DNA from 2 places in the Alteromonas sp. KUL150 genome. Region 2 is predicted to be linked to the other one. Evidence: predicted binding sites of a transcription regulator. Region 2 holds the regulator's gene; the other holds the start of a gene.
The links. The regulator FliA, encoded in region 2, starts transcription of late flagellar genes. The targets are predictions, from matches to a motif close to CTAAAGNTNNNNNNNNNNNNGCCGATA.

Region 1: GVO62_RS17985 (DUF5610 domain-containing protein) is a predicted target of FliA. The motif match lies at 1,766-1,792, and genes of this name have one in related genera.

The regions. Positions count from the first base shown of each region.
Region 1 covers NZ_BLIJ01000076.1:57,888-72,760, reverse strand. The annotation lists gene GVO62_RS17990 (RNA recognition motif domain-containing protein) at 1-352, shown strand, start outside; gene GVO62_RS17985 (DUF5610 domain-containing protein) at 417-1,736, opposite strand; gene trmA (tRNA (uridine(54)-C5)-methyltransferase TrmA) at 1,901-2,998, shown strand; gene fabR (HTH-type transcriptional repressor FabR) at 3,064-3,657, opposite strand; gene GVO62_RS17970 (acyl-CoA desaturase) at 3,997-5,124, shown strand; gene sthA (Si-specific NAD(P)(+) transhydrogenase) at 5,355-6,776, shown strand; gene GVO62_RS17960 (pyridine nucleotide transhydrogenase) at 6,831-7,136, opposite strand; gene GVO62_RS17955 (uracil-DNA glycosylase family protein) at 7,251-7,838, shown strand; gene GVO62_RS17950 (bifunctional diguanylate cyclase/phosphodiesterase) at 7,835-10,060, opposite strand; gene GVO62_RS17945 (TIGR03899 family protein) at 10,202-11,107, shown strand; gene GVO62_RS17940 (phosphoadenylyl-sulfate reductase) at 11,104-11,850, opposite strand; gene cysI (assimilatory sulfite reductase (NADPH) hemoprotein subunit) at 11,840-13,561, opposite strand; gene GVO62_RS17930 (assimilatory sulfite reductase (NADPH) flavoprotein subunit) at 13,561-14,873, opposite strand, start outside.
Region 2 covers NZ_BLIJ01000050.1:89,275-104,147, reverse strand. The annotation lists gene GVO62_RS12045 (DUF938 domain-containing protein) at 1-203, opposite strand, end outside; gene metH (methionine synthase) at 227-2,851, opposite strand; gene GVO62_RS12035 (homocysteine S-methyltransferase family protein) at 2,861-3,928, opposite strand; gene metA (homoserine O-acetyltransferase MetA) at 3,932-4,870, opposite strand; gene GVO62_RS12025 (DUF2802 domain-containing protein) at 4,988-5,422, opposite strand; gene GVO62_RS12020 (chemotaxis protein CheW) at 5,480-5,971, opposite strand; gene GVO62_RS12015 (chemotaxis protein CheW) at 5,989-6,786, opposite strand; gene GVO62_RS12010 (ParA family protein) at 6,794-7,558, opposite strand; gene GVO62_RS12005 (protein-glutamate methylesterase/protein-glutamine glutaminase) at 7,587-8,717, opposite strand; gene GVO62_RS12000 (chemotaxis protein CheA) at 8,746-10,992, opposite strand; gene GVO62_RS11995 (protein phosphatase CheZ) at 11,005-11,760, opposite strand; gene cheY (chemotaxis response regulator CheY) at 11,795-12,178, opposite strand; gene GVO62_RS11985 (RNA polymerase sigma factor FliA) at 12,215-12,946, opposite strand; gene GVO62_RS11980 (MinD/ParA family protein) at 12,943-13,809, opposite strand; gene flhF (flagellar biosynthesis protein FlhF) at 13,815-14,873, opposite strand, start outside.

The DNA of each region.
Region 1 (14,873 bases), on a different contig from region 2:
AGCTCTGTTGATTAGCGGTATCGTTACTCCATGGCTAGCGTCTCTTATTCAAAGTCCATCTTCCTCAGATGCCAGAGCACATTCTAGTGAAGGATCGATAGAAACCTTGTATGTAGGCAATTTGCCTTATCGTGCAAATGAAAACGCCGTGAAGGAGTACTTCAGCAGTTTTATTGAAGTACAGTCAGTTCGACTCATGAAGGATCGTAAAACCGGAAAACGAAAAGGCTACGGCTTTATCGAGGTGGTGACTGACGATCTTAATAGCGTTATCGATAAGACAAACGATTCGATCTTTCAAGAACGCACGTTAAAAGTGCGCCCAGCGAAAGACAAAGTCGATCACGAATAATCTACATCACCACATAAAAAAGCCCGGTAAGCATCAGCACCGGGCTTTTTCATTTTAGGGGGATTTAAGACTCGTTAGTTTCAGCAGATTGAGGCAGCCCGTCTAGTAAGGTCTGATTAAAAGATCGAAATCTATTAATAGCAGAAATTAAGTCTGGTACCTGCACATCTTTCATTTCGTTTATCAATCCAGCAATTAACGCATTGTAGTCTTCGCTACTTGCTAGCTTATTCTCTGCATTGGCAAACGTATCCATCATCTTTTCTAAATACTGAGCTACTGGACTTACTACGTTTCCGTATTTAGCGTTATCGTTATTATCTTCGCTATAATGCTGGATGTTCTCGTATGTTTTCAATACTTCAGTTTGTGTTGTTCTGTTTAGTTGTAGTGCGTAACCCACTAATTCCTTATCGTCAAAGCCTAAGCTTAACGCTTCCTCAAATGCCTTATCGATATCGCCACTGTAGAAGGTGTCAGCTAGGTCTTGAACTTGCCCAACCAAATCAGCTATCGAGTCCAATTCATCTTCATCAAGCTCTCCTTTCAATGAGAAGCTAATACCACTTCGTTCATAGTACTGATACGAAGTTTGCTGAGTATAAGACGCCGAGAAGTTAGTTTCACTTTGCTCACCATTTTCTGTGCTAGGCTGCCCTTCAGATGTCTGAGCCTCAAAGTTTAGCTGCTGAGATGCCTGAAACGAACGCAAACTCTCGAAGCTAAAACTTACTTCATCGCCATCTTTAGTTCTGATCGTCAAACTACCACTTTTCTCATCAGATGCAGCAACGGCATTTAACCACGAAAGTGTGACAGCATTTGCTTGTTCGCGACCAAAAATATCGGTCTCTAGATCATCTATACCCGTGTCGATGAGATCGCGACTTTTTGTCATTCCTTGCTCGATCTCTTCATTCATAAAACCGGCTAAATCTTTTTCAGCCATGGCAAAGCCTCGGCTTACGCCTTCTCTTGCTTGGCTAAATAAACTATTTAACTTCTCATCACTTGCACCACCATCGGCAGCTCCGCGAATAACACCGCCTACGAACTTAAGTACATTTTTTGCAACTTTTTCGAAGTCGAACAAACTATTCGACTTCTCTTCTAGATTCTTTTCTTTGACATCCTTTGGCTTCTGCCCGTCTATTTCCAAAGATTGGCTTAAACTCGTACTGACGATTCTCATGCCAATGCTAGTTTGACTACTAGACATGGATACCGACGCCGCTTGCTGTTTAGAAAATTCGGCCGCCTGTTGCAAACCATCCTGTTGCAATTGCTTCTTTAACGCTTCATTTGGGTTAACAGAAGCCTTCTGATCAGCTTTCTGATCGACCTTTTGCTCGTTCATGAAAGCCTTGATTTGACCCACGTTCATAATTTGATCCTCACTATCCTCTTTCATATTATCGGCAAAGAATCGATATTGTTTAATTTTAATACAGATTTTTTTCAGCTAAGGGCTCAGATTCATGCTGGGTGTATTGCAGTTATTTTATAAGGGTCTACAATTCGCGCCCTTAACTGTGAATGGAGAATTTTATGACCGCGACCGAACAACAACGCTATGAAGCTCAATTAGACGAAAAAGTAGATCGTCTCACCGCGTTGCTTTCTCCATTTAATGCGCCTGAACTTTCTGTGTTCCCGTCTCAACCAACGCACTACCGTATGCGCGCCGAGTTTAGAGTTTGGCATGAGGGAAATGACTTATTTCACATAATGTTCAATCAAGAAACGAAAGAGAAGTACCGCGTAGATAGCTTCCCCCCTGCGTGTAAAGCAATAAACGATGCCATGGCACTATTGCTTGAGGAAGTTAGACCAAACGAATCACTAAGAAAGAAGCTTTTTCAAATAGATTATCTTTCTGCGCTATCTGGTGAGGTTGTTATCAGCCTTCTTTATCATCGTCAGTTAGATGAAAAATGGGAAGAGGCTGCAAGAAAGTTAAAAGCGACGCTCGAAGCCCATTTTCCGAAAGTAAACATCATTGGTCGTGCTAGAAAGCAAAAGCTTATTATCAACAACGATTTTGTTATTGAACGTTTACCCGTAAACGGTAAAGAGTTTATTTTCAAGCACATCGAAAATAGCTTCACTCAGCCCAATGCCGAAGTAAACTGCAAAATGATTGAATGGGCATTGGATTGTGTAAAGCCGCTTTCTGGAGACCTGCTTGAAATGTATTGTGGTGCGGGTAACTTCTCACTGCCGCTTGCGCTTCATTTTGATAATGTCGTGGGAACCGAAATTGCCAAACCTTCTGTTCAAGCTGCTCAGTTTAATATTGAACAAAATCAGCTTAGCAACGTGAAGATAGTCAGATTAGCCGCCGAAGAATTTACTCAGGCTATGAAGGGCGAGCGCGCGTTTAGTCGTTTAGAAGGTATAGACTTAAGCACATATAACTTCACTACGGTTTTAGTGGATCCGCCTAGGGCAGGCTTAGATAAAGATTCATTGAGAATGATACAGGACTACGACAATATTATTTATATTTCGTGTAATCCTGAAACCTTGGCGCAAAACCTTGAATTGCTGAGCGAAACACATGAAATTGCAGAATCAGCGCTTTTCGATCAGTTCCCGTTCACTCATCACATAGAGGCAGGGGTTCTACTTACACGCAAAAGCTGATTTGAGTGAGATACAAAGGCTGGCACTGGGGCCAATTACATACAAATTTTAATAATATTCCTAGGCTAGCCTTTCTGCGTAGCGCCCACTTGAACAAAACGAAGCTGGGCTTTCACTCTCTCACCAATTTCTCGGCGAAGTTTATCGTCAGCTTCTAATGCCTCCGCTCCAGCACTAAATACCAGTCTTACCATAGCATCAGCTTGAAGCTGCGCGCATGCGTACTCCACGCCCTGCTGTTCAATGATATAGTCGGTCAGTTCATCGATGAAATGCTGTATTTCTCTGAATACCGCTAATCGGTAAGCAGATGATGTCCCCGTGTGTTCTCTAAGAAGAAGTCGAAACACGTTAGTATTAGCAGCGATAAACTCCATGAAGGTTTCAACAGAGGTGTGAATAACGCCGCCCCCTGAAGCAATGCGGCGTCTTGCCTGACGCATAAGCTGACGCAGTGCTAAACCCGCTTCATCTACTAGCGTTAACCCTAGTTCGTCCATATCTTTGAAGTGTCGGTAAAATGAAGTTGGTGCGATACCCGCTTCCCTGGCAACTTCACGTAAGCTGATTGCCGATAAACTGCGGTTTTCGTCTAGCAGTGAAAACGCAGCATGGATAATGTTTTGGCGGGTTTTTAATTTCTGTTCTTGTCGACTCACATTCGCACCACTTGTTGATTAGGTTGTAACGGCATGATGATTTTCAGCGACTTGGAATTAGCGCCGTTGTCATCTCAATAGCCATCAACGCAATCAAATTTCAAACATCAAAGACTAGCTCGTGTAGTTTATCGCAACACAGGCTTGTGGGGGAAGAGAAACAAAATCATCTCTTTTATAAACAAGTATTAAGCAAAAAAATCAATAAATACGCGCGTTCTACGTTAGCTTTACTATAATTAAACTTTACACATGTAAGCAGAACTTATCTGGGTTTTGCTTGCCTGAAGCTCTGTAAAACGATAAATTAGCGAACAGTTGTAAGCCAAGTAGTATAAAATGAAAAAACCTCCTCTTATCCTAACTAATGTGCTGGTATTTATTATATCAGGCGCTATTGCATTTATTGGTGTGCCGCTATGGGTGGCTTACCAGGGTATCGATTGGGCAGAAATCGGTACTGCTATCTTCTTATTTTACTTCACAGGTATGTCTATCACTGCTGGTTATCACCGCTTGTGGTCGCACAAAACCTATGATGCCAATGTTGTTGTGCGAGTCATTCTAGCAATAGGTGGTGCTATGGCGTTGCAAAATAGTATTTTGCATTGGTCATCAGATCACCGTGTGCACCATCGCCATGTTGATGATAACGATAAAGATCCTTACTCAGCGAAAAAAGGGCTTTGGTTCGCCCATATCGGCTGGATGTTACGTGAGTATCAAGCTAAGCGTTACGATGATTACAGCAACTGTAAAGATCTACAAAAAGACAAGGTGGTTATGTGGCAACACAAGTACTACTTGCCTATTGTGCTAGCGGCCAACTTTGGTGTTACAGGGTTGTTAGGTTATCTAAATGGTGATGTTCTTGGCATGATTTTAGTAGCAGGTATGCTTCGTCTCGTGCTTGTGCATCATGTTACGTTTTTCATCAATTCTCTTGCGCATTTTTGGGGTAGTCAGCCTTATACCGATAAGAATACGGCACGTGATAATGGCGTTCTAGCATTCTTTACTTTTGGCGAGGGTTATCACAACTATCACCATATATTTGAGTACGATTACCGTAACGGCATTCGTTGGTATCAGTTTGACCCGACTAAATGGCTGATAAGAGGCCTGTCTTTTGTAGGTCTAACGTCGAACCTTCGCAAGGTGCCAGAAGAGCGTATTGAAAAAGCACTTGCTGCGATGCAGTTGCAAAGAGCGAGTGAAAAAGTATCGCTACTGCCCAACGCTGAAGAGATGATGAACACTATTCAAGAAGAATACGACTTATTGATGCAGCGAATGAGTGATTACTACGCCACTAAAAAACGTGTGATGCGTGTTAAACAGCGCACGTTAAAACGCAGTTTAGAAGGACTAGAACTTGCGTATAAATACAAAGAGTTAAAGCATGCGTTTGCGGTTCAAAAAGAAAAATGGACGCAATTGCAGAGCTTGTCACTTCAAATGGCGTAAACACCTTCTTTATCTTTATTATTTGTAAAAAACCACATAAGTCTATGCTTATGTGGTTTTTTTTGATCTATAGTTGGAATGACACATCAAGTAAGGTCGTTATACTAGAGTTTGTTGTAAGACTTGACTTCATTTTAAGGTTAAATATTCAAACTACATCATTGAATTATCATGGCGGTGATTGCGATTTCAAACGCCACATCATAGAAGTAACAATACGGGAAAGTAACATGGCAACGAAGCAAAAAACAAAGGCTCCATTGTATCACTATGACGCAATAGTTATTGGCACAGGTCCTGGTGGAGAAGGTGTTGCAATGCAGCTTGCTAAAGCAGGAAAGAAAGTTGCTGTAGTAGAACGCTACGAAGCAGTAGGAGGTGGTTGTACCCATTGGGGCACTATTCCATCAAAAGCCCTTCGTCACTCCGTCAGTCGTCTTATTGAATACAATTCATCGCCCCTATTTGCCGACAATCACTTGAGTAAAAGCCTTACTTTTTCAGACATTATGCGTCACGCTAGCGGTGTTGTTAAAAGCCAAACGCGACTTCGTTCTTCTTTTTATGATAGAAACCGCGTTACCCTTTTTCACGGTGAAGCCAGTTTCGTGGATGCTCACACGTTAGAGATCACCCGTAAAGATGGCTCAAAAGATACCGTCACTGCCGGTCAAATTGCTATAGCAACCGGTTCACGCCCTTACTGCCCGAAAGATATCGACTTCAACCATCCACGAATTTATAACTCAGACACCATCTTATCTTTAGATCACGATCCCAAGTCCATCATCATCTATGGTGCTGGGGTAATTGGGTCAGAATATGCCAGTATATTTAGAGGTTTAGGGGTAAAAGTTGATCTCGTTAACATGCGCGATCGATTGCTTTCATTTCTCGACGACGAAATATCTGACGCGCTAAGCTATCATTTATGGAATAACGGCGTGCTTATTCGTCACAACGAAACCTATTCATCAGTTGAGGCCACCGATGACTCGGTGATTTTAAACCTAGAGTCAGGCAAGCGTATGCGGGCAGATTGCTTATTATTTGCTAATGGTCGCACGGGTAATACCGATACGCTTAAACTCGAAAATATTGGCCTAAAAGCCGATGGCAGAGGCCAGCTGCGAGTAAATGAGAATTATCAAACTGACGTAGAAAATATCTTTGCCGTAGGTGATGTAATTGGTTATCCCAGCTTAGCATCCGCAGCTTATAACCAAGGGCGCTTTGCAGCCGAGGCGATGCTAGGTATAAAAACTCACTCTGCGCTGGTAGAAGATATACCGTCTGGTATTTACACCATTCCAGAAATTAGCTCGGTAGGTAAAACAGAGCAAGAACTTACTGCTGCTAAAGTCCCTTACGAGGTAGGAAGAGCCCAATTTAAACATTTGGCCAGAGCCCAAATTGCGTCAACCCAAACAGGTAGCCTGAAGATATTATTTCATCGAGAGACGAAAGAGATTTTAGGAATTCACTGTTTTGGCGAACGTGCGTCTGAAATTGTTCACATCGGGCAAGCTATTATGCAGCAAAAAGGCGAAGGCAATACAATTGATTACTTCGTTAATACCACCTTTAACTACCCAACAATGGCTGAGGCTTATCGTGTTGCCGCCATAAACGGATTAAATAGGATTTTCTAACGGGCACAAAAAAGCCGGCGAAATTGTCGCCGGCTTATATGCGTTAACTAAAAATTAGTTACGGTTCGCAGCAAGCGCATTAAGCGAGTCTTTGTGAGCTACGATATCGATGTGCATATTTTCTTGATCGAACGTCATTGTTGCAATGGCGTAGTCACCCTGACTCTCGCTTGCAATGTCGATCAGCTTTGCTTGTGCATCACGGAAACGAATGTTATTGCCAATTTGATCTGACATACATTGGTTATTCATTTCGAATGTTTTTGCATCCATGCAATCGAAAAGCTGGTTATCACCAGATTCCGCATGCGCAATACCAAAGGCTGCTGATAGAGCTAATGTTAGTACTACTTTACGCATGTTTCTTCTCCTGTGTTACAGTCTAATACTGTTATCAATAAAGATACTGTATATACATTCGATAGTCAACTTTAGATCACACTAATATTACAGAAGTATGACAGTGAGAAATATTTGGAGAAAATTTTGAAAGGGCATGATGAGTTGGTAGCAGAGGCACTAAAATGCTCACTCTGTGCTCACGCGCTACCTCATAAACCCAATCCCATTTTTAGTACCGCTCCTTTAACGAAAATTCTCATCATAGGGCAGGCACCTGGTTTAAAAGCACACGAAAGCGGAGTCGCTTTTGATGATGCTAGCGGTGACAGATTACGTAGCTGGCTATCAGTAAGTAAGGCGGTTTTTTATAATCCAAAATGTATTTCAATTTTGCCTATGGGTTTCTGCTTTCCAGGCTATAAGCATGGCGCTGATGCGCCTCCAAGAAAAGAGTGCGCCCCTGCGTGGCATCATAGGTTTATCAACTACTTGCAACCTTCTATTACGATTTATGTGGGCCGTTACGCGCAACAGTTTTATTTACCAAACCATAAAACCCTCACAGACGCAGTGAAAACTACTTTTACTTCGCCCGAGCAGTACTTTGTTCTACCTCATCCGTCAGGCAGAAATAATCGATGGTTAGCCAAGAACACATGGTTTGAAACTAAGAGCCTGCCTATTCTGCAGAATGAAGTTTTTACAGCATTACATAGCTAATCGTGCGATGCTAAAAACGCCAATAGCGCATCAAACGGCATCGGCTTAGCGTATAAATAACCTTGAGCTTCGTCACACCCAAGCTTGATCATGTAGCTAGCCTGCTCTCTTTTTTCCACACCTTCCGCTATCGTTAATAAACCCAATTTATTACCTAACGTAACAATGGTTTCTGCAAGTACCGCACTGGCACCAGGCTCAATATCCTTAACAAATGACCGGTCTACTTTCAGCCTATCGAGAGGAAGCTGTTGAAGATAGCTCATGGAAGAAAAACCTGTTCCAAAATCGTCGATAGCAATTTTAACGCCGAACTCCTTAAGGGAGCGTAGCGCATCAATCACTATTTGAGGCTCATCCATTACAACGCTTTCGGTGATCTCTAGTTCTAAAAGTCTTGGATCAATGTTGGGCTTAGAAAGCGCCTGTTTAACTTTTTCTACGAAAAACCTATCGCGAAACTGGGGTATTGAAATGTTAACTGCAACACGAAGGTGTCCATAACCTTTTTCTCTTAGTTCTAACAGACGATTACACGACTCTTCTAATACCCATTCGCCAATATCAACAATAAGTCCAGAATATTCAGCAAGAGGAACGAAAACTGCGGGAGAGATATATCCCCCCTCACCATCTGGCCATCGAAGCAGACCTTCCATGCCCACTACTTTTTCATTAAGCAAATCAACCTGAGGCTGGAACCATAACTCCAGTTTTTTCGCCGCGAAGTCACTACGCAATCTTCGTATCATATCAAGGCGCCAGGTTGTCTGGTCTTCAATATCTTTGGCGTAGTATTCAAAGTTGTCAGTCAGATTCTTTTTCGCACGATTAAGCGCAATATTTGTGCGCTTTAAAATTTCAAGCCCAATGTTTCGCTTATTATCTAACTTGCAAAAGCCAACCGTCACGTTAACAGGCAAAGTGTGATCGCCAACTTTAAACGAAGATTGGAAAATAGCGTTAATAGCGTCAGGGCACACATATTCGCTAGGCCCAATAAGGCCAAAAACGTCGGCGCCTATTCGGCCTTTCTTGACGATTCCGTCAAATGCTGTTTGGAAACGATCGCTAATTGCACGAAGTAACTCGTTACCTACTTCCTGTCCCAATCCATCATTAATATCGGAGAAGTGATTTACGTCAACAAGTGCAACACTGCAGTTTTCGCCAGCAAACAAATGCGGTTTATCCAACATATTGATAAATTCGTTGCGGTTAGGAAGACGGGTCAACCAGTCGCGGAATGCCGCATTTCTTAATTCGTGGAAAAGATTTACGTTTTCGTATCCAACGGAAATACTGGATAAAAACACCTCCAGCAGGTTTTTATCCAACTCGCTAATTTCTTTGGTTTGCCTAATGTAAACAGCGGCTTCAAAACCCGCACGACTAATGTAAAGCACGGTGCAAGTTCGTTCGAATATGTGGGATTTAATACGTAAACAGCGGCCTATATTTTCCTCTATCTCGATATTTTTAACATCAGAAACAGGATGATTGATAAACCCCGCGTATTCACCTGCTGCACCGAGCACATACACGCCCTCATCGTCTCTATCTAACAATGCACCAGCTCTAGCACACAGTAAGCCTTCGGTATCTAGCCCGATAAGTGAGCTTATCTGAGTAACAACCCCCTCACAAAACTCTTTAACTGAATGCTCTTCAAACAAATTTGCTGAAGAAGTGATTATCTTCTCCAACCCTACCCTACTTTGACTAATCGTTATAATTTGCTGATAAGAGCGAAGGGAAGAAATGATAGTGGTGAGTAATTTTGCGCGCGTCAGCTCTGTTTTCGTTTTATAATCATTGATGTCGTAGAGCTTGATGACCTGCTCTTCGGGGGCGTAGCCTGGCTGGCCTGTACGCAGAATAATTCGCGGTTCGAGTAATTTCATGTCCTCACGAATATATTTAACTACGTCGAACCCTGCGTCATCTGTTTCCATAACGACATCGAGCAAGATAATGGCGATAGTATTGCCGTATTCGTGAAGCAGTTCTTTTGCTTGCTTTGCAGAGTATGCATTAATGAAGTTTAGTCTACGTTCGTTGACAATAAGGTCAGACAACGCAAGGCGCGTTACAGTATGGATTTCTTCATCATCGTCTACGATGAGAATATTCCAGTCTTTTCCTAGTAAAGGCTGCTCTTCCGCTGCACTATCATCATCTAAAAAAATTAACTCGTCGTTTTCGTAATCCATTTCCGACATTACTGCTCATTTCCCCGATACAAACAAAACAAGAATATGCTGAGCACCGCATTTAGAGGACGTTCACATTGATAAAAAATCTATGCAGTGCAATAGTGCTCTTATGGTACACGCAATGTAACATTCAATCATACACGCATTATGAAGATTAGCCCCCAACACTTTCCACCTGAGGTAAAGAAACCACAGGCCGCAGATAGCCCTAAGGTTAAAAATCAGAGTGCTCAAGCTCCCACGGAAAATATATCCGGAACGATGAAAGCAGAGGCTGGCCGCCAACGTATGCTTTCATGGTTTGCTAGAGTGGGTATCAGCCCTGCAATGCAGTCTTCCGATCCTAAGAAGCAAAAACATGCACTGGAACGAAGAAAACATATTTTAGAAACCCAAAAAGCGAGCAATCTTCAAGCTGTTTTAAATATAGCACTAAATGTTTCGATCAACGAACAAACTAGCGATAATCTTGACCCAGACTGGTTTTTCGCATTTAGCTCGATGGCAGAGGAAATTTATAGTCCACCGATGCAAGAATTGTGGGGAAAAATCTTTGCTGTTGAGGTAGCTCGACCTGGCAGTTTTTCTCTAAGAACCCTTCAACTTTTAAAAACACTTACACATCGCGATGCGAAAGTGTTTAATAAAGCGGTAAATATAGCGAGTCGCAGTAATAACGACGCAGTTCCACGCATTTTGGTCGGATATCACAGACGTAAGGGTCTGTTTTCTTTATTTCGGAAACCCGTCCCTGAGCAGATAAATTTATCGACGGTTGGATTGAGCTACCCTGACTTATTATCTTTACAAGAAATGAAACTGATTTACGCCAGTGAAATAGAAAGCGGTGAATATACTGAAGGTCAGGAAGTATCATGGCGATGCAACAATGACTTGATGACGTTAACGTGCAAATCTTCGGGCGTCGCGCTGGTTTATTATAAATTCACGTCAGTGGGCAGCGAACTTTATAAGCTTGTGCCCAAATCGCAAAATGAAGCGTATCTCAATCAACTCAAACTAGTATTAAATGAGGTATTTAACATTAGTTAAATACCATCACCAAATTCATGAAGACCGCACTCTCTTTTCAGCCCAAAGAAACGAGTATCTTGCTCACTCATTCCCTCTTGCAAAGACTGCGTGGTATGCCAATCGCCGATTGATACGTAGCCTTGTTCCCAAAGCGGGTGATAAGACAGTTCATTATCTTTAAGGTAATAATGGAGGTCTTTATTGCTCCAGTCGATAATAGGGTACACTTTAAACTGTTGCCCTACCTTTTGGAGAACAGGAAGTTTACCCCGAGTGTCCGATTGACTTCTACGTAAGCCAGCAAACCACGTGCCCGCGTCAAGATCGTTCAAAGCGCGCTGCATAGGCTCAACTTTGTTCATCTTGTTGTATTTCTCAATACCTTCGATGCCTTGTTCCCAAAGTCTGCCAAAACGCGCTTCCTGCCAAGCGGATGACATATTCGCATTGTAGACGTGCAAGTTTAAGTTGAGCTTTTCAACAAGTTCATCAATGAATTTGTACGTTTCAGGGAAAAGATAGCCAGTATCGGTAAGTACAACCGGGATATCCGGTTGCACTTTAGTAAGCATATGCAGCATAACCGCCGATTGTGCTCCGAAACTCGAAGAAACAATATGGGTGTCTGGCAAATTATCCAACGCCCAAGCAACCCGCTCTTGCGCTGTCATCTGCTCTAGCATTTCATTGATATCAGCCAACTCTTCTTTGCTGATATCAAGCGTAATTGGCTGCTGCTTTTCTGCTGTATTATTCGTCATAGAAATCCCGTGCGGAGTCTACTACTGGTTTTACAACACCAGCGCGAACGACATAATCGCCAAAGGCTTCACCTGCGTCACGCTCTTTAGCCCATTGACCAAACAGCGAATCAAGCTCTGCCATAATTTCTTGTTCGCTAATGTTTTCACGATACATACGCGGAATACGCGTACCTTCTCGGTTACCACCTAAATGAAGGTTATACTTGCCTGGGCCCTTACCGACCAAGCCGACTTCAGACAACATCGCGCGCCCGCAACCATTTGGGCAGCCAGTAACGCGGAAGATAACGCTGTCTTCTTCCAATCCGTGTTTAGCTAATAAACCTTCTAACTCAGTAACGGCATCTGGCAAATAGCGCTCAGCCTCTGCCATCGCTAGCGGGCAGGTTGGCAATGCCACACAAGCCATTGAATCTAGACGCTGATTAGAAATAGACGGGGCGATTAAACCATGTTCGCGAGCTAGCGCTTCAATCCTGTCTTTATCTTGCGGAGCTACACCAGCAATGATTAAGTTCTGGTTTGCTGTTAAGCGGAAGTCACCTTTGTGTAATTTTGCGATTTCCGCGCAACCGGTTTTAAGGGTTTTGCCCGGATAATCCAAGATACGGCCGTTTTCGATAAACACGGTAAGATGGTACTTTCCATCAATACCTTCAACCCATCCGAAACGATCTCCGCGGCCGGTAAATTCGTAAGGACGACTCTCCTGGAACGTCACACCTGCACGCTTTTCAACTTCTGCTTTGAAGTTTTCTACGCCTACGCGCTCAAGCGTATACTTTGTTTTCGCATTTTTACGATTAACCCGGTTACCCCAATCACGCTGTGTTGTGACTACTGCAGCGGCAACGTCAAGCGTATGCTCAAGAGGAATGAAGCCAAAATCAGACGCCTTGCGGGGATATGTGCTCTTATCACCGTGAGTCATGGCAAGACCGCCACCAACAAGCACGTTAAAACCAACTAGCTGACCATTCTCCGCAATTGCAACGAAGTTAAGATCATTCGCGTGAACGTCAACGTCGTTTTGCGGAGGAATAACCACCGTTGTTTTAAACTTACGGGGTAAGTAGTTATCGCCTAAAATGGGCTCAACAGGCTTTTCAGTTGTTTCAACTTTTTCACCATCCAACCAAATTTCGGCATAAGCACGCGTTTTTGGTAGTAAGTGTTCACTTATCTTTTTAGCCCACTCAAAAGCGTGTAGATGTAGCTCTGATTCAACTGGGTTAGAGGTGCACAGCACGTTACGGTTTACATCACCTGCCGTGGCTATAGAGTCAATGCCCGCTTTATTCAGCATTTGGTGCATAGACTTTATTTTAGGCTTCAACACACCGTGGAATTGAAATGTTTGGCGAGTAGTCAGGCGAATGCTGCCGTACATTGTATGGTCGGCTGCAAACTTATCAATCGCTAACCATTGGTCTGGAGTGATAACACCACCAGGCAAACGCGCGCGCAACATTACATTATGCAACGGCTCAAGTTTTTGTTTAGCACGCTCAGCGCGAATATCACGGTCATCTTGCTGATACATACCGTGGAAACGGATCAGCTGAAAATTGTCAGCTGTAAACCCGCCCGTCAGATCATCTTTTAAATCTGTGGTGATAGTTCCACGCAAATTATTACTTTCACGTTTTAAGCGCTCGTTGTCAGCCAGTTTGCCCTCAACGATAAATGGTGATTTTTCGTTACTCATTAATAGACATCCTTCTGATAACGTTTCGCTTTTCTCAACTCTACAACATACGCTTTGGCATCGGCTTCAGATTTACCGCCGTGCTCCTGCACAACACTTATTAAGGCGTTTTCTACATCTTTCGCCATGTGCATTGCATCACCACACACATAAAAATGTGCGCCCTGCTCTAGCCACTCGAAAACTTCTTTACCGTTTTCTAATAAGCGGTGCTGAACATATACTTTTTCTTCTTGGTCGCGAGAGAATGCCAGCGTAATTTTATCTAGCAGGCCTTCCTTAACGTAGCCTTGCCACTCTACTTGATAAAGAAAATCTTGCGTGAAGTGTGGATTCCCGAAGAACAACCAATTTTTGCCTTCAGCACCTTGCACGTCACGCTCTTGCATGAAAGCCCTAAATGGCGCAATGCCGGTACCCGGACCAACCATAATGACTGGAGTATTAGGGTTGGCCGGCAAACGGAAGTTGTCGTTGCTCTCAACGAAGACTTCTACATCACCATTCTCTTCTAAATATTCACATAGGAAGCCTGATGCGCCCCCTTGGTGACGGTGCCCAAACGCTTCATAATCAACGTGAGCTACCGTTAAATGCACTTCTTCTTCCACCTCTGCTTGGCTTGACGCTATAGAATACAAACGTGGTGTTAGTGGACGTAGCGCATCTACAAGCTGCTGTTCAGATAATTTGCCTGGATGGTCGCGCACAATATCAATGATTTGACGTTCAGCCATGTAGGTACGTAGCTGAGCTTTATCTTCCATTAACGTAGCTAAGGTTTCAGAGCCTGTAGCAGCCTGATAAGACTTGATGAAATTTGGATAACTTAGTGTTAATTCAAGCTTAGACGTTAACGCCTCAGTAAGCGACATTTTCGCATCACCCACAGAAACTTCTGCGTTGCCATCTAGTGACAAAATACCAATAAGTTCAGATACCAACAAAGCTGAATTCTTAAACCATACGCCTAGCGCATCTCCAGGCTGATAAGTAATTCCGCTGTCTTCTAAACTTATTTCAATATGTCGAATATCCTTAACGGAGTCACGACCGGTAATTTTCAGTGCGTCGATAAGCGTTGCTTTAAACGGTGCTTTTTTGGTGTAGGTTTGTGCAGCTACACCTTGCACCGCTGCGCCAGTTTGTGCCGCTACCGCTGTTTGCGGTGCTGCACTAAAATCCCCTTTTAGCGACTCAATAAGTTTATTTAGCCACGCTTCTGCTTCAGCCTCATAATCAACGTCGCAATCAAGACGGTCTATAATAGGTTTACCGCCTAGTTTAGCTAAACGCTCATCAAAGTCTTTTC
Region 2 (14,873 bases):
GCAATGCCTTCGTGATAATGTGGTTGGTCGCTTGTGTGCCAAATAAGATGGGGCAAATGCTCAGCCAAAAATACGGCGTGCTGACCTGTTCCACTCCCTATCTCTAATACCTGTCGGCAATTGGCAAATTTACGTTCAAGCACGCTCAAAATGGCGCGCTTGTTGTTTTCACAGGCCTGACTAAAAGGCTTTTCGATTTGCATACACGTTACCTGCCTAATCAGCATTAATCACTTAAGTTTGGACCCAACCACTTTTCAGCCTCTTCTAAGGTCCAGCCTTTACGTGTGGCGTAATCTTCTACTTGGTCAGCCTGGATTTTAGCTACGGCAAAATATTTAGCCTCAGGGTGTGCAAAATACCACCCCGATACCGATGCGCCCGGCCACATAGCGTAGCTCTCGGTCAGCTTCATCCCGGTGTGCTGCTCTGCAGATAACAAATCCCAAATTAGCTGCTTTTCGGTGTGCTCAGGACAAGCCGCATAGCCTGGCGCCGGACGAATACCTTGATACTTTTCGCGAATTAATTCTTCATTACTTAGTGATTCGTCTGCGGCATAGCCCCAGTAGTGCTTGCGCACTTGCTCATGTAGGTACTCAGCAAAAGCTTCAGCTAGTCTGTCGGCCACAGCTTTAACCATAATGCCATTGTAATCGTCGCCGGCTTTTATGAAGCTATCAGCCAGTTCGTCTTCGCCAATACCGCCTGTTACCGCGAATGCGCCTATATAGTCCTCGATACCGCTAGATTTATCGGCGACAAAATCTGCCAAACAATAGTTAGCAAATTTGTCTTTTAAGGTTTGCTGACGCAGATGGTGAGCAACGCCTTGGACCTCATTTCTCGACTCATCGCTGTAAATTTCTACATCGTCATTAACGCGATTTGCAGGAAATAGACCGATAACGCCTTTCGCTTGTAGGGTGTTATCAGCAATAATTTTATCTAACATAGCGTTAGCGTCACTGTATAGCGACTTAGCCTCATCACCCACAACTTCATCTTCAAGGATCCGTGGGTATTTTCCGGCCAAAGACCAGGTTAGAAAGAAAGGAGTCCAGTCGATGTACTTGCGAAGCGTTGCTAAATTAGCGGTAACAGGGGTAACACCCAAGTTCGCGGGCTTAACTGGCAAGGTAGTAAAGTCAGGCTTAAAGGCGTTTTCTCTGGCCTGTGCTAGCGTCACTGGCTTACTACGAGGCTTTTTACGTGCATGTTGTTCGCGTACGGTATCGTACTCTTTAGCAAGTTCTTGCGCGTAGATATCACGAGACGCTTTGTTGAGTAAGCGCTGACATACGCCAACAGCCCTACTCGCATTAGGCACATACGCAACAGGTGAATGGTAATTCTGTTCAATTTTTACCGCAGTGTGGGCTTTCGATGTGGTCGCACCGCCGATAAGTAATGGAATTTCGAAACCTTGACGTTCCATTTCTTTAGCAACGTGAACCATCTCATCAAGGGAAGGTGTGATGAGACCAGACAAACCAATCATGTCTACGTTTTCATCTTTGGCCGTTTGCAAAATTGTTGCCGCTGGCACCATTACGCCCAAATCGATCACTTCGAAGTTGTTACACTGAAGTACCACACCCACAATATTCTTACCAATATCGTGAACGTCACCTTTTACGGTAGCTAAAAGAATTTTACCGTTACTTTTAGCATCATCAGACTTTTCTTCTTCGATGTACGGCTGTAAGTGTGCCACCGCCTTTTTCATCACTCGGGCCGACTTGACCACCTGAGGGAGAAACATTTTTCCTTCGCCGAACAAATCACCCACCACGTTCATGCCGTCCATTAACGGCCCTTCAATAACGTGTAGCGGACGCTCGGCCTGCTGGCGAGCTTCTTCAGTGTCTTCAATGATGTAGTCGGTAATTCCTTTAACTAGAGCATGTTCTAAGCGCTTATTAACGTCTTGCTCACGCCAGCTTAAGTCTTCTTTTGCTGCAGCTTTGCCGTCACCTTGATAGTTAGGTGCAATGTCTAACAAACGCTCAGTAGCATCGCTTCTGCGATTCAGGATCACGTCTTCAACGGCTTCACGAAGTTCAGCTGGAATTTCGTCATACACCTCTAGCTGACCAGCATTTACGATAGCCATATCCATACCAGCGCGTATGGCGTGATACAAAAATACCGAGTGCATCGCCTCTCGCACTGGATTGTTTCCCCTGAACGAGAAAGAGATATTAGAGAGCCCGCCAGAAATATGGGAGTGCGGGCAGGTCTGACGTATTTCGCGGGTAGCTTCAATGAAATCTACTGCATAATTATCATGCTCTTCGATCCCCGTTGCTACGGCAAAAATATTGGGGTCAAAAATAATGTCTTCAGGTGGAAAACCGATTTCCTCTGTCAGTAGCTTGTAGCTGCGCTGACATATTTCTACTTTGCGCTGCTGCGTGTCGGCCTGCCCTTTCTCGTCAAAGGCCATCACCACGGTTGCAGCACCGTAGCGTTTGATGAGCTTTGCTTGATTTAAGAAAAGTGCTTCACCTTCTTTTAAACTAATTGAATTAACAATGGCTTTGCCTTGGACGCATTTAAGCCCAGCTTCAATCACTTCCCATTTAGACGAATCAATCATAATGGGTACGCGGCTGATATCCGGCTCAGAGGCAATAAGATTCATGAAGGTGATCATGGCCTGCTTGGAATCAAGCATAGCCTCATCCATATTGATATCGATGATTTGCGCGCCGTTTTCGACTTGCTGTCTTGCAACATCAAGCGCGGCTTCATAATCACCATCAAGGATAAGACGTTTGAAGCGAGCCGAACCCGTAACATTGGTTCGCTCACCTATATTAATAAATGTGGAAAATTCTGCGCTCATAATGCCCTCCTAGTGTACAAACGGCTCTAGGCCTGACAAACGCATTTTAGGTTCAAATTGAGGCACTTTTCGTGGCGCGATACCCTCAACAGCATTTGCAATATCGCGGATATGCTCTGGCGTACTGCCGCAGCAGCCACCCACAATATTGACAAGTCCCGACTGGGCCCACTCTTTGATATGTTCCGCCATTTCGGGGCCTTCCATATCGTACTCGCCAAATTCATTGGGTAATCCAGCATTGGGATGAGCAGAAATAAGGCACTCGCTAACCGCGGCAACTTCATCGACATATTGTCGCAGAAGGTCTGGACCTAAAGCGCAGTTTAACCCGAAAGAGAAAGGGCTGATGTGGCGCATTGAGTAATAAAACGCCTCAGCGGTTTGCCCCGATAGCGTACGCCCTGAGGCATCGGTAATTGTCCCCGATACCATCACGGGTAAAAACTTGCCTAATTTTTCGAATACAGACTCCACGGCAAACGCCGCCGCCTTCGCATTTAGCGTGTCGAAAATAGTCTCTAGCATGATCAAGTCTACACCACCCTCGATAAGTGCCTCGGTCGACTCGCTATAGGCTTCAACTAACTCGTCAAAGGTTACGTTTCGTTTACCAGGGTCATTTACATCTGGTGATATTGACGCCGTGCGATTTGTTGGCCCTAGTACACCCGCTACGAATCTTGGTTTATTTGGTGTTTTTGCCGTGAATTCATCGGCTGCTTTACGCGCTAACTTTGCTGCAGCAAGGTTAATATCACGAGAATGCGCCTGCATGTCGTAATCAGCCATAGCAATGGTTGTCGCGTTAAACGTGTTGGTTTCGATAATGTCTGCGCCAGCGTCAAAGTAATCGCAATGAATCTGGTAAATAATATCAGGCTGGGTAATCACCAGCATATCGTTATTACCTTTTACGTCGCAGTGCCAATCTGCGAACTGGGTTCCGCGATAATCGGCTTCTTCTAGTTTGTGGCGCTGGATCATTGTGCCCATCGCACCATCAAGTATAAGAATACGTTGTTTAGCGGCTTCTGTAAGCGTTGCCTGCGCGCTTGAATTTGTTCTTTGGCTCACGTGCTACCTCTTTGGCTGTGACTTTTCAGCAAGCTGACTTAAATCGTAAGGAGTGGTCTGATAGACATAGTAATTCAGCCAGTTTGTAAACAACAGGCTACCGTGTGAGCGCCACTGTACAATGGGAGACTTGGCTGGATCATCTCCTTCAAAATAATTTTTTGGAATTGCAGGGGTTTGCCCTGCTGATAGATCTCTAAAGTATTCGTCTTTGAGTGTATCAGGATCATACTCTGGATGACCGGTTACGAATACCATCCGTTTATCATCTGAAGCGACAATATACGCACCTACATCATCTGACTCTGCCACTACGTTTAGGCCATCTACACTGTTGTATTGCGATGTTTGAATGTGACCATACCGAGAATGAGGGGCAAAGAATGTTGGATCAAAACCTCTTAATAACTCGTTATTAGGATCATTGACGTGATGTTTAAATACGCCTGAAAACTTTTCGTCTCTTATTTCTCGGGTAATGCCATAAAAGTGATACATAGCAGCGTGAGCAGCCCAACAAAGATATAGCGTTGAGTTAACATGACGCTGTGCCCACTCTAAAATTGTGGTCATAGTGTCCCAATACTTCACTTCTTCATAATCAATTAGAGCAAGAGGCGCTCCTGTTACAATGAGACCATCGTACTTCTTGTTCGCTACGGCAGAGAAGTCGTGATAAAAAGCGTCCATATGCGACTGCGGCGTGTTTTTTGGCGCTTGATTGTCAATACGAATAAGGTCCACATTGATTTGAAGCGGTGTATTTGAGAGCAAACGAAGTAGCTGTACTTCCGTTTCGATCTTATTCGGCATTAAATTAAGAATACCAACCTCAAGAGGACGAATATCCTGATTAGCCGCCCTGTCCATGTCCATGGTAAAAATATTTTCACCTAGTAGTACATTCTGTGCAGGCAATTGCTCAGGAATACGAATTGGCATAGAGGGCTCCAGTGATAAATTACGATATCTGTATTGTGTCTATAACTGGGAATATGTCAACATCTTTACGTCTAGACGTCTAAACGTTTTTCTTTTCAGATTTGTAGAACTGTTTTGTTAATTACCTTGTTTGTGCACCATAACCAGCATTTCCGCCTCTGCTCTTGGTATATCACAGGCTTCAATAATCTCGTCAATGCTTGCCCCTTGCTTCACAAGCTCTGCTGCTCGCTGATAAAGGCGTAAAGAAGGATCTTGTAACCTAAGCTCGCGAAGCTCATTTTCAATGCTTATCTGCTTTTCATCTAGCTCTTTGAGGTGTCGAGTGATAACTATAGTTCTAGCCTGCGCTTCAGACTGCTGATTATTCGCGTTGTTTGCCAACGCTTCTACTCGGGCGAGCGCTTCAATATGCTCAGCTTGGCTAGTTTCTATAGAAGTACGCAGCTTACGAACGTGCGAGTACAACAGCCCAATCGTCACGGCAAGTACAACCACTAACACAATCAAAACTAGTTCTAACAAGGTAGGTGCAGCAAGCTGCCAATCCATGGACGTAACCCTTGGGGAAATGCAGGCAGTACTAAATAATACTGCCCAGTCATTTATTTAGATATTGCTAAGCTCATCCCACTCTTCATCGCTTAGCAATTTATTAAGGTCAACAAGAATGAGTAATTCGCCATCGCGGTTACTAACGCCCTGAATAAACTTGGCGCTTTCCTCTGTGCCCACGTTAGGTGCACTGTCAATCTCTGAAGACTTCAAGTAAACCACCTCGGCCACGCTATCAACCAAAATTCCAACAACTTGCTCGTCAGACTCAATAATTACAATACGTGTGTTGTCTGTTATCTCTGTTGGCGGCAAACCAAATCGTGCACGAGTATCAATCACCGTTACCACGTTACCACGCAGATTGATAATACCTAATACATAATCGGGCGCACCGGGAACCGGAGCTATCTCGGTATAACGCAACACTTCTTGAACTTGCATTACGTTAATACCATATGTTTCATCACCTAGGCGATACGTAACCCATTGAAGGACTTCGTCATTGCTGTCGGTGGCATTACTACTTGTTCTTTCGTCGGTCATGAACCTGGCTCCCAATACTATGGCGTCTGGTCGTTACTGCTTAAGCCTTTGTTAAGCATAGATATTAATTCTTCAACGTCAATTAACGCGCACATTTTTTCTTTAACCATCCCCGCTAACCAGGGACGTTTTCCTGTGGACTCGCGCCATTTAACATCATCTGTAGTCAAATTGACCGTATTAACAAGCTTTTCACTTGCCAACCCCCACAAACTTTCTCCTAACATAATAAGATATCGGTAGTTGAGCGATTGTGCGAGGTTTTCATCATATTTTTCTGGCATTACCCACTTTGCTGAATCCACAACATTGAGTTTAGACTCTCTGTGCAGCATTACACCCATAAACCAATCAGGTTTTCCGAAAAGTGGCCCAATTTTCTCAATTTGATGAATTCCGCCTAGGGTAGTTAACGGTACCGCTAGCGTTAAACCTGCCACTTCAAAGAATAGCGCTTGAAAACGAAAACCGAGAGTATCCTTTAGTGGTACTTTCGATTTAATTTCAGTGTCTAAAAGCCTATTTTCCTGACTCTCGGTTTGAGCTACTGGGTTTCGCTTATTATCCTCAACAGAGTTAAGCGTCGACGTCTCTATAATCGACGTTACCTTTTCTGCGATCGCCTCTTCTTTGTGCTGGGTAGAATCTTGCTCTTCAACGCCTAATAGGGTTGTTTCCGCTATTTGTTGAGACGCTTGCTCAAGCAACTTAGCCGTGCGCGCAGTAACATCTTCCGGTGTTTCAGGCTCTTTGAGAAGGCTATCTAAGTAGGCCTCCATCACTTCTTCACGGGCAAAGGGTGATTGCTTGCTCATTATTTTATTACTTCTCCAACACGGCTAATAGCTTCGCATAAGCAGACACACCACGAGTTTTAGGATAAGCAGATGAAATAGGCAACTGCACTAAACTGGCATCTCTAAAGTGAGTATCTACGGGGATTACCCCTTCCCACACGCGCTCACCATAATCGCTTAATAACTTTTTACGTGATGCTAGCGCAGCGTTCGTTCGCTTATCAAACATAGTTGGAATTATCACTGTATCGAAGGTTTTATTTAACGAACGCCCCATAATTTCCATGGTCCGAATCATTCTGTCTAACCCCTTTAGTGCCAAATATTCTGTTTGCGTGGGTACAATTACTTTGTCGCATGCTGCTAGTGCATTGACCATAAGTACCCCTAAAACTGGTGGGCAATCAATAATCGCCACATCAAATTCATCAGCAATTTTAGCCAGGGCCTTTTTAAGGACTAACCCCATTCCTTGCTCACTCCCCATCGTCCTATCAAGGGTGGCTAACGCCATTGTGGCAGGCAGCACATACAGATTGTCTAACTTCGTTGGACTTAAGCAATCCATAACGTTATCGGCAGAAAGTGAACTAGACTGAATAAAAATATCGTAGACTGAATGACTCGTTGCTTCAGCGTCAATACCGAAATAATAACTCAGAGATGCATGAGGGTCGGTATCTATCATAAGTACACGCTTTCCCTGCTCTGCAAGCAAACCACCAAGGCTCACCGTAGTGGTTGTTTTCCCCACTCCGCCTTTTTGATTTGCTACAGTCCACACTTTCATGATGTTTATTCCGTTAGAGTCCAACGCGCTAGCGCATCTCGGTTTGAACGCAACTACCTATATCGTCAATATTAATGTTCTTGCTCGATATATTAGCAACCGCTACAGCTTGCGGCATGCCATATACAACACAAGAATCTTGATCTTGGGCCCAAATGGTTGCGCCTTTGTCTTTCAACAATCGACAGCCTTCCCGACCGTCTGCACCCATTCCCGTCAAGATAATGCCTAAAACATCACCACCAAAAGCTTTAGCCAATGAACCAAACGTAAGGTCTACGCTAGGTTTATAATTGACCTTTTCCGACGCGCTTGCATCGGTTATTACTATGCTTTTGCTCAGACCAATATTTTCTATCAGCATTTGCCTGCCACCCGGAGCCAGATAGGCGTGGCCCGGTTTTAATACGTCGCCATGCTCAGCCTCTTTCACGCTTATGTTGCAGTTTGAATTTAACCGTTGCGCAAACGCGGTGGTAAACGTACCAGGCATATGCTGGACAAGCAAAATAGGGTACGGAAAGTCTGCAGGTAAAGGCGCAAGCACTTTTTGAAGAGCAACAGGCCCGCCAGTAGATGCACCAATCGCTAAACATTTATAGCGTTTCCCCGTTGCCCTGACCGACGATACAGTGGGTTGCTTTGTTGCATCCTTATGCCCGGACAATAATCCAGAGGTTTTAAAGAAAGCCTGTTTGGGCGCATTATCTGGGAGCTGTCTTGTTTCCGTTGCCCTAAATAACGGACGCCTAAGACCAACGCCCCTGCGCGCTATCAACCTAACTTTGGTGCACAATAAATGAGATGCTTCTTTTCTATCTTGCGCAATATCTTCAAATTTCTTTGGCAAGAAATCGAGCGCGCCTGCTTCAAGGGCATCAAGCGTGGCTTGGGCGCCGTGATAGGTTAAGGATGAAAACATAAGGATCGGCGTAGGCTTTTTATCCATGATAGCCTTCACCGCAGAAATACCGTCCATTACCGGCATCTCCACATCCATTGTTATTACATCTGGTTTAAGCGCTTCTGCTTTTTCTAGTGCATCACGACCATTTCGCGCTTCCCCGACTACTTCAAGTTCTTTATCGCTGTCGAGTATTTCTCTTACCCGACGACGATAAAATGTCGAGTCGTCCACCACAAGGACTTTAAAGACCATGGATTACTATTCCTATTAATTCATCGCCTTACTTAATGGGTTTACGCGCATACCGTTTTAGAAGGCTCGGAACATCTAAAATAAGTGCAATTCCACCGTCTGAAGTTATGGTTGCTCCAGCCATGCCAGGTGTCCCCTGTAGCAAGGCATCAAGCGGCTTTATAACCACCTCTTCTTGACCTATTAGCGCGTCTACTACGAATCCAACTTGCTGTGTACCTATTTGTACAACAACCACGTGACCTTTATCTCTTTCAATATTTTTAGGGCCACGAATCAGCCATTCGCCGAGGAAGAACAACGGAATTGCTTTTGAACGAACTATCATTGTTAGCTGGCCATCGACCGTGTTGGTCTTCTTGATGTCCATGTTTATTATTTCGTTCACCGCGCCTAATGGTAACGCAAAGGTCTGTTTTCCTACAACAATCATTAGAGTAGGAAGGATAGCTAACGTTAAAGGGACTTTGATATCAAGTCGGGTACCTTTACCTAGCTGTGAATCGATATTGACCGTACCGTTGAGCTGGTTAATTTTAGTTTTAACCACGTCCATGCCCACACCTCGACCAGAAATATCGCTAATTTCTGTCTTGGTAGAAAAGCCCGGAGCAAAAATCAAGTTGAACGCTTCAACATCAGACATACGCGCTGCCGCATCAGCATCTAACACGCCACGACTAATGGCTATCTCCTTGAGCTTCTCAGGGTCCATGCCCTTGCCGTCGTCTTCAATGGTAAGAAGGATATGATCACCTTCTTGAGACGCTGACAGTTGGACGGTTCCCATTCTTGGCTTGCCCGCTGCCGCGCGATCATCAGGCATTTCAATGCCATGATCTACCGAGTTTCTAACCAAATGCACTAATGGATCGGCCAGTGCTTCAACCAGGTTTTTGTCTAAATCTGTTTCTTCACCAACAAGCTCAAGCGTAATTTCTTTCTTTAAGCTTCTTGCGAGATCTCGAACAACGCGAGGGAAGCGACCAAATACCTTTTTAATTGGCTGCATCCGCGTTTTCATTACCGCACCCTGTAGGTCGCCAGTAACTACATCAAGATTAGCAATCGCTTTAGACATGCTTTCATCGTTGCTATTAATACCAAGGCTAAGCAAACGATTTCGCACCAGAACAAGCTCACCCACCATGTTCATTATCTGATCAAGGCGTTTAGTATCAACCCGCACGGTTGTTTCGGCTTGAGGTGCAGAGGCAGCCGCTTTCTTATCATCCTTTTTAGGTGGAGCACTTGCTGCTTTTGCTGGCGCGCTGGGGGTAGATGGCGCTGGAGCACTTGGTGCAGGAGTTGGTTTTGGCGCTGCCTCTTTGGCTTTTTGAACAGCTTCAGTCGCTGCCTTGTCGACAGGTGGCTCTACCTGCTTAGGCGCTTCACCTAACTTGGTTGGTCCTTGACCTGAACCATGTAATTGGTCAAGAAGGGCTTCAAATTCGTCATCGGTAATTTCTTCGTCACCGCCTGTGCTTGAAGATGCTGGCGCTGCAGGCGCTTTAGTCTCTACAGCTGGCGCTTCGTTGGCGCTGAATTGACCTTTGCCATGTAAATCGTCTAACAGCGCTTCAAATTCTTCGTCGGTAATATCGTCGCTATCACTTATCGCAGAGGCAGTTGAAGCGGTGGGCTTTGACTCGGATGCAGAAGGCGCTTCAATCGAACCTGATGATGAGCGACCCGGTGCCGAAGAACCGTGAAGTTCATCGAGCAGCGCTTCGAACTCATCTTCAGTGATTTCGTCAATACCGCCACCGTTATCGCTTTTACTCTCTGCCTCTGCTGTAGGTTCTTCTATTACTAGCTCTGGCTCATCCGCAGCGGTTTCTTGTACAGGGGCGCTTAAAGAGTCGAATATGTTTTCGTCTGGCGTTTCAGGACGACTCAATTTATGCAGTGTATCAACTAACTGCGCGTCTGCAGGTTGCAGTGGCTCCTGAGCCTTCACTCGTTCAAACATTTCTACAACCACATCGGTGGCCTGCAGAATAATATCCATGAGTTCAGGGGTTAAAGTTCTTTGCCCGTTTCGCATCACATCGAATACGTTCTCTGCACCGTGGCAAATTTCGACGAGTTCTGTGAGAGAAAGGAAACCAGCGCCTCCTTTTACTGTATGGTACCCTCGGAATATTGCGTTCAGTAAATCCGCGTCTTCCGGGTTGTTTTCAAGATCAACGAGCTGTTCTTGTAATTGTTCAAGAATCTCTCCAGCTTCAACCAGAAAGTCCTGTAATATATCCTCGTCAACATCAAACGACATGCGCCCGCTCCCCTAAAAACCTAAGCTAGACAAAAGATCATCTACGTCATCTTGGCCTGAAACGACATCATCTCGTTTTTCGGCGTCAATAATTGGGCCTTCTGCCTCTACACCATCTATCTTATCGGCCTTAACACGAGATGGTTTAGTATGTTCTTCTCCATCGCGCTCGCCAAACATGGTAAGCATGTTGACTAAGCTGTCCTCCACCTCTTTTACAAGGTCAATAACGCGACGAATAACTTGCCCCGTCAAGTCCTGATAACCTTGGGCCATCAGCACTTCAGTAAGCAGTTGTGTTAGTTTAGCTGACTGAAGCGAACCTTCTTCTAATAATTCGTCTAAGTCTGCACACAACGCTTTGAATTCACCAAGCTCAATTTGGCGATTCATTAACTTTTTCCATTCTGGCATTACCTTATCGATGCGCATTGAAAGCATTTCTGCTATTGGCATGCTCGCTTCAACGGCATCCATAGTAGTATTAGCAGCTTTTTCAGTTTCTTCAATAACGTAAGTCAGGCGGGACTGAGCATCCGGAATATCGTCGGTTGCTAAGTTTTTAATGCGATCATCAATCTGAAAGTTATTTAACGCGTCATGAAGTTGACGCGTTAATTTTCCTACTTCAGCAAACAACTCAACGTTTTCTTTCATTGATGCTGCTTCAAGTAGGGCATTGGCTGAAGCGTTATCACCTTCTTCAAGATAAGTAACGAGTTGCTTGGCTTCTTCCAACGAAATTGGAACGTTTATATTCGTTGCCATCCAGTAAACCTCATTTATCTGGTGAGCGTCTGGATCAACCTAAACGTTCGAAAATTTTGTCTAATTTTTCTTTTAGCGTTGCTGCTGTAAAGGGTTTTACTACGTACCCGTTCACACCGGCTTGCGCTGCAGCAACGATTTGTTCTTTTTTAGCTTCAGCAGTAACCATAAGAACAGGTAAATGTTTAAGCTTGTCATCTGCTCGAATTGCGCGAAGCAAATCGATACCTTGCATGCCGGGCATGTTCCAGTCAGTAACAACGAAGTCAAAATCACCTTGCTGCAACATTGGCAGTGCAGTGCTTCCGTCATCCGCTTCTTGGATGTTGGCAAAACCTAAGTCTTTAAGAAGGTTTTTGATGATACGTCTCATGGTAGAAAAATCATCAACCACAAGAATTTTCATACTTTTGTCCAAAATAGCCTCCAATGAGGGGTTAATTGTTATTAATTTCTATTCTTCGTCAGCCTGCCACGACTTCATTCGTGATTTGAGTTTTAACATGGCCTGACTGTGAATTTGACTGACTCTTGACTCACTTACATCAAGAACCTCACCAATTTCTCGTAAATTCAATTCTTCATCATAGTACAAAGAAAGCACAATCGCTTCCCGTTCAGGTAGCGTTGTAATCGCTTGGGCAAGTGCTTTTTGAAAAGCGCCCTGCATCAAGTCTTCCAGCGGCGCATCACTGCCTCTACTCTGCTCAGTAGTGATTACGTCCTCCGACACACCCAAATCTTCTATTCCGACAAGTTTGCCGGCATTTACTTCATTGAGCATTTGGTGATAATCCTGCAAGCTTACGTTAAGCTTTTCAGCAATATCAGAATCTCTTGCATCCCTTCCGGTCTCACCTTCTACTTGGGATATCGCTTCCGAAATAGCACGTCCGTTACGATGGACTGAACGAGGGGTCCAGTCTCCTTTGCGTATTTCGTCTAGCATTGCTCCGCGAATACGGATGCCTGCAAAGGTTTCAAAGCTAGCTCCCTTAGAGCCGTCAAAATTTCGTGCAGCTTCCAAAAGCCCAATCATGCCTGATTGGATAAGGTCATCAACAAGAACACTTGCAGGCAACCTAGCCATCAAGTGATGCGCTATACGCTTAACCAATGGCGCATGTCTTTCGACTAACTGCGACTTATCGGTTTGTTGTTGATAAGCGGCTGCCTTGCTGTTCAACGCTGATTTCCTACTGCTTTTTCTGCAACAAGTTGTTCAATAAAAAATTCAAGATGTCCGCCTGGCTGAGCCGGGATGGGCCATGACAATGCTCTACTAGCAAGTTGTGTTATGGCCACTGCGGCTGGAGAGCCTGGATAGGCATCTACAATAGCCGTTTGTTTTCTTACGGCTTTGCGAATATTTTCATCAAATGGAACCGTTGCCACTAATTCTAGTGCAACATCCAAAAAACGCCCTGTCACTTTACTTAATTTACTAAATAATTCTTGGCCTTCACGCACGTCGCGTACCATATTAGCCACTACCTTGAAACGAAAAACGCCATGTTCGCGATTTAAGATTTTTATTAGGGCGTAGGCATCGGTTAGTGACGTAGGCTCGTCGCAAACCACGACCATGATATCTTGAGAAGCCTTCGAGAAACTCAATACCATGTCTGAAATTCCAGCAGCAGTGTCGACAATCAGCACGTCTATCGGCGTTCTTAGCTCGCTAAAAGCGCGGATCAAACCTGCGTGTTGAGTTGGGGATAACTCTGCCATCGACTGCGTGCCAGAGGTGGCCGGCGCAATCTTGATCCCGTGCGGACCGGTGACGAGAACATCGTCAAGGGTACATTCACCTGAAAGCACATGAGATAAGTTTTTCTCTACGCGAAGTCCTAGCATAACATCAACGTTTGCCAGACCGAGGTCCGCGTCAAGTACCATGACTCGCTTACCCTGCTTCGCCATAGCGATAGCGGTATTGAGAGTAATATTTGTTTTACCAACGCCACCTTTGCCTCCGGTGACGGCGATAACCTTGATTAACCGTGATTGCTTCATTTTTCTTAAGCTACTCGCTTGATCGTCAATCATACTACTTATGCTGTTTTAATTGCGTTGTTACTACTAGTATGATTCAAACCGTACTTTTTATAAAGCTTTGCAGCAGCGGAAACTAAAGATTTCGCCTCTGCAATCTTAATGTCTTCTGGCACTTTCTGACCATCGGTGACATAGCTAACCGGTAGTTGGTACTCAACGGCAGCGCTCAATACCTCTCCCAAAGAGTAGCATTCATCTAACTTCGTGAAAATACAGCCACTTAATTCAATATCATCATACGCTTGGATGATTCTCTGAAGCGCAGGATATTGAGTATTGGCTTGCGCCACCAAATATTTTTTCACTTTAGGCATTTGACCGTTGTCAAATTGCTTAATCTGTTTAATTAATCGACTATCGCGCTGACTAAACCCTGCCGTATCGATTAATACTAGTCGCTTATGACGAAGTTGGAATAATAAATCGGCTAACTCTTCACTAGTCTGCGCTTTTCTTACCGTACAGCCAATTATTTTTCCGTATGTCGCTAGCTGCTCATAGGCAGCTATTCTATACGTATCTATGGTGATCATAGCGACTGACTCTGCACCATACTTTTGCGCATAACGGGCTGCCAATTTGGCAACTGTTGTTGTTTTACCTGTTCCGGTAGGACCAACCAACGCAACCGCACCTTGTGAACTAAGTATATCGTTCCCCGTCACATTTATGCGATTAGCCAATAGGTTAAGAAGATAAATCCACGCGTCACGTTCGTTATAGTGAGCTGGCGTGTAATTTATTAGCTGATTAGCGAGAGCATTGCTCAACCCCATATCAACTAAACGCGTGGTCAAGTACTGGTGAACTGGTTTTTGACGCTTATTTTTTGCTTCCATAAGGTCAGCAACTTGGTATTGCAGAACGTCCCGTAGAGACGCAAGCTCTTCTTTTATTTGTGCAAGTTCTGCCGATTGTGTCATTGGCGCTTCGCCAATGCTTGAGGCTTGGTGGTCAGGAAAGGGTAAGTCATGAGCACGATGACCAGCATTCTGCTGGCTTTCCACATCATCAATAAATGCATCAGAAAAATCCAAATGTGACGCTATCTCGTT